DNA from 2 places in the Paenibacillus sp. FSL H8-0315 genome. Region 2 is predicted to be linked to the other one. Evidence: riboswitches for the same ligand, from Rfam matches in the RefSeq annotation. Region 2 holds a riboswitch; the other holds the start of a gene.
The links. A riboswitch is a leader RNA that binds a small molecule or an ion and turns the genes downstream of it on or off. The one in region 2 is predicted to bind cyclic di-GMP.
Positions count from the first base shown of each region.

Region 1: another riboswitch for cyclic di-GMP. It lies ahead of MHB56_RS24670 (DUF6612 family protein); the one in region 2 lies ahead of MHB56_RS13720 (NPCBM/NEW2 domain-containing protein).

Region 1 covers NZ_JBBOTA010000001.1:5,696,190-5,698,653, forward strand. Annotated here, with positions in the region: gene MHB56_RS24660 (DUF4179 domain-containing protein) at 1-117, opposite strand, end outside; gene MHB56_RS24665 (RNA polymerase sigma factor) at 101-619, opposite strand; cyclic di-GMP riboswitch class I at 823-914, shown strand; gene MHB56_RS24670 (DUF6612 family protein) at 1,032-1,880, shown strand; gene MHB56_RS24675 (NADH-dependent flavin oxidoreductase) at 1,993-2,464, shown strand, end outside.
Region 2 covers NZ_JBBOTA010000001.1:3,162,795-3,165,258, forward strand. Annotated here, with positions in the region: gene MHB56_RS13720 (NPCBM/NEW2 domain-containing protein) at 1-952, opposite strand, end outside; cyclic di-GMP riboswitch class I at 1,211-1,297, opposite strand; gene MHB56_RS13725 (hypothetical protein) at 1,455-2,021, opposite strand; gene MHB56_RS13730 (EAL domain-containing protein) at 2,138-2,464, opposite strand, start outside.

The DNA of each region.
Region 1 (2,464 bases), 2.5 Mb from region 2:
ATTCTGGGAGGCATGCTGATTTCTTTGACGTGTATATGCTTCTTGTTCTATGGCAGTCCACATCAAATCATAATCCGGTCGGGGAATATGTTTATCTTTTTCAATATACAGACTCATTACTATTCAGCTCCTTTAGTTGGGTTCCACCCATTCTATTTAGTATTTTAAGTCCCTTGTTCAGTCTGGATTTTACAGTTCCTTCGGGTATGCTCATAACTTTAGAGATCTCGGGTACAGTCAATTCGTTTATAAAACGAAGGACTACTACCATTCTGATTTTGTCAGGAAGCTGACTGTATAACCCTTGTAATTCTTTTTTAGTTTCCTGTCGATCCAAACGTTTTTCTACAGGGTTTGATTCCTCAGACCTGGATAGTAAATAATTACGTACTTCTTTCATCCACCCCGTCTTACGCCTTTTGATCACACTGTTGCACTCATTCGAAGCAATTCGTAAAATCCAAGCTTTCAAGTTTCTTACCTTCGACTTATCCGCTAAGATAACTTTTACAAATACCTCTTGGGAAATATCCTCCGCATCTGCCTGATTTTTCATTAAGTAGTAACAAAAATAATATACTTGTTCTTTATAGAGCTCGAAAATTTCCCGGTCACTCATTTTGCTGCACCCCCTGTCTTTGCTGTTCTCATTAATAAGACTTATAAGCGTATGTAATCGTTCATTTTTCATTTTGATTGTAGTATTTCTTCTGAGTATCATAGCGAATTCGAATGGAAGATAAGTCGTTTACAGGTAATTATAACCATGATAAAATTAGCGGTGGGACATGCGTCCGTAATCTATTAAAACTAATTGAATGTCCGCGTTAAAGGTAAAATCATCGAAAGATGATGACACAAAGCCATGGGTCTAAAGCCTTTCGACAGAAGGAAATGATCGCCAGGCCGCCATAGGGATGTCTTATGAAGCATAAAGGATAGCTCTAAGAATATGTAGTCTATTTTGAGCTCTTTTATTATTTCGACCTATACGGCGTTACATTATCGCAAGGGGCCGAAAGGGGAAGTACATGAACAGTTTTTTCAAAACAATAGGTACTAGTTTGGCAGTAGGTGCTTTATTGCTGTCCGGAACGATCGGATGGATGTCTAATCCAGGAGTAGTGTCAGCAGCTACCTCAACAGTAGTAACCGCGGATCAGATGATCAGCAAAGTAACGGCAGCCTCCAAAGCAATAAAGAATTTCCATCTGGATGTGACCAAAAAACAGGATATTCAAAGCGGCGGGGTGCGTATCAGCAACACCAACACTCTGAAGCTGGATATCAACCGTCTGCCGAATTTTGCCGCAGCAGGCACTGTCGCTAGTAGTCTTTTAGAAACATCGTACAGTCTATATGCCAATGACAAGGAGTTTTACTATCTTGTAGACGGAAGTGAACTGATCGATGAATCTGAAGATGAAGGTTACGACGATGACGGGGAGCCAATCGATCCTGATGCACAATATTGGCTTGGACTGGAGAAAACGGAATGGGATGCCTTTTACTCTAAAGGCCAATACGATCCTGTTTCCATGCTTGATTCGGTCAAAAGTTATAAAAAATCCATGAAAGTCAGCACTGCTGGCGCACAAACAGTCTTACAATTCACGGTAACCGATCCGACAGCAGCTAAGGGGATAATCAAACTCTATGACCAGGAGAACCTCTGGGATGGAGAGACAGTTCAACCCAAAAGCGTAACGTGGAAATTATTCGTCAATACTAAGACCTGGCAAACGGAAAAGCTGATAGTCGATCTGAGTTATGTGCTGGTAAGTGATGGAGCCAAAGATACATACACCACGAAAATCGAAGCTAAATATTCCAAAAATAATAAAGGTGCAGCCATTGTAAAACCGGCCGAACTAGAATAATAAGGACGATTCATAACGAGCGAAAAGCGCTGTTCAGCGGAACAGCGCTTTTTGTTGTATCCAACAGCAGTTCTTTATTAGTTGACAAGAATAAATCATTGCTGTAATTTATATGTATGCGCATGTATATAATAATTTATCTAAATATAATTTAATGAAAGTTGGGAAAAAGATGATAGCACTAGACACAGCATTAACTTTTCGCAGAGGGCTGACATTAAAAAACCGAGTGGTTATGGCTCCAATGACCACTCGAATGAGCTTTTATGACGGTGTAGTAACACAAGATGAATTGAAATACTATTCGCTAAGAACGGGCGAAGTAGGTGCGGTCATCACTGCGGCAGCAAATGTACAAGAGGGTGGAAAAGGATGGGAAGGTGAACTTAGTGTTTCCTCCGATGAATTTATTCCTAGCCTCAGCCGATTAGCATCTACTATTAAACGAAATGGAACAAAGGCTATTTTACAGCTATTCCATGCAGGAAGAATGACAGATTCAAAAATATTGCGTGGCGTACAACCCGTTTCCTCCAGCGCCATTGCTGCCGAACGCCCGAATGCAGAAATTCCAAGAGCATTAA
Region 2 (2,464 bases):
GCTTCGTACCTGAGTAGCTTCCACCGTTCACCGTTACTTTTGATACGTTTGCATTCGGCATTCTATAAGCTTGGCTATAGGCATTTTCATAGGCTGTTCCATACCCTTTTAGCTTCGAAACCTTGGCTGCCGTTGCCTCTACCTGATGGTTCTCCAAAAGGATCTTTGCATTCTCTATCTCTTCTTTAAACTGCGCATACAGTGGATGTGCCTGCACTTCATTCTCTAAAGCTGTTAATTTCTCTGCCGTATCAAAGGCAGCACTAACTTGGCTCAAGGTATCATCTGTAAATAAATTTTTCATTTTAGCAGAAACACTATCCTCTTTATAAAAAGAAAACTCAGCAGCACTCGCCCAATCTTGGTTCGCTTTTTTGAAGACAAATTTAAGTCTCTTAAAAGCCGTAGGTGCGAACTGAATCTCCACTACATCACCGGTTGAGCCTGTATATTCTCCAGAAGACACGAGCGTAAAATCACCCGCATCGGTAGTGGAGCCGTAGATATCAAATTCTTGAGCAAAACCTTTACCTTTAGCACCGGATTGCCTAGCCGCGTATACCATTCTATTTAATTCAGTGGACTCATTGAAAACAAACACAACCTCATTCGTAAACGTTGAACTATTCGGTTTGCCAGTCTCCCAATGCGTGCTCATATCCCCATCCATAGCCTTAGCTATAGGCGAGCCTGAGTAGTTGCCACCGTTATTTGTGATGGATTTAATATTTGCTGGATTCATTCTAAAAACCTCATTATAGGCATTTAGAGCATCCTTGCCGTACAGCTCAAACGGAATAACCGAGGCGTTGCTTAATAAGTTAACCTTACTTTGCGCCACTGTTTTTGTTACATTTACCTTGCTTGCCTCACTTGCTAAAGCATAACCTGCCTCACTCGAAAAACTGGCCAACATGGCCGCCGATGTAGCGATCGCAATCATTTTCTTCATCTCTTCTTACCCCCAGATGTCATATGAATCTCTCCAGTGCCCAAAAATGGGCACAAAAAAAACTACCCCAAAAGAGTAGCTTGATTGCGTATAAAGTCGCCTAAAAATTAAGACTTAATTTTTATTAAACCTTAACAAGCATAAACGCCTTCGGCGTCCTTATAAGGACGGTAAGCGTTTAAGCGAGAAATATAAGATATTAAGTATAGTTTTATAACTTATACTTTCTTATATTTTAACAAAAAGCGTTACACACTCTTTGGCAGCTGGCTGACAATAGTTATGATAACCTTAGTCCCTATAGCTTTGCGTCCCTACATTTCCATAGGTTTGCCTATGAAGTTTCGAATACATTCAAAGAGTAACATAAGCCTAGATCTGATCGCATGATTAATTGGTATGAAATGAGTATAGGTAATTGCAATTAGTTTTTCTTATGTGATAGATATTATTTATCGACTATCCCGGAAGAGAAGGGCATCCTTTAGGACTGTAGGTCTACTTAACTCCCCGATCCAAACAAACGCCGGAACCAATTCCACACATCGCCCGTGATGGGAATTAATCCGAAACCATGTTCGCCAACTGCGATTACACCATATGCCCATTGTCCGATAGCTATGGCACCCCCAGCGATCCTGCCTATCGCTATCGCACCAAACGCCGTATCCCCTATGGCGATGGCCCCCAACGCTTTTTCCGCGATTGCGATCGCTCCTACAGCCACGCCTGCAATCGCAATCGCTCCCACTGCGAAGCCAAGCCAGCTAAGTGCTATTGCTCCGATCGCTAACCACATTCCCAGTGATATTGCTCCTAAGGATAATACGCCCACGCTTATCGCACCTATGGAAATCAAGCCAACAGCTACATCTCCAATAGCGATTAATCCAACGGCTGTCTTCACACGGGGTTTACCTCCACGGCCATACGCTTGACCTGAGTATCGCCCTAGATTACTGCGAATACTGATGACCGGAAATGAGGGAGAAGGCCATTGATAATCAATCTCTCGTCCATCAAAGCCCCTAGAATCCGCCCAGCGCGTTACAAATTGATGCCATTTCATATCCATCCCGTCCCCCTTTTCAAATTACCTAAATTATACAACCCCGGGGGTTGGCTGTACTCAGACTCTGACCTGAAATTCATCTCATCCTCTGGACGGATATATACTCATTAGGATTACTGTTTGGGAATAGGATCAGGCTTTCCAAATAAATAGCCCTGAAACAACTGATAACCACTCTGCTTAAGCCATTCAAAGTCCTCTCTAAACTCCACACCTTCTGCTAAAGGAACGGATTGGATTTCTAAAGCTTTTTCTAAAAATTGCTTTGCTATTTTCTGTTTGTTCAGATCGCTGGACACACCCTGAACATATTTCATATCCAGCTTCATGTAATGGGGTTTAAGCTCCAATAACATCTCGATCGTGCTGAAGCCCTCACCAACATCATCTAAAGCGTATTCAAATCCCCGGTCCTTGTAATATGTCAAAATAGCTTTCAA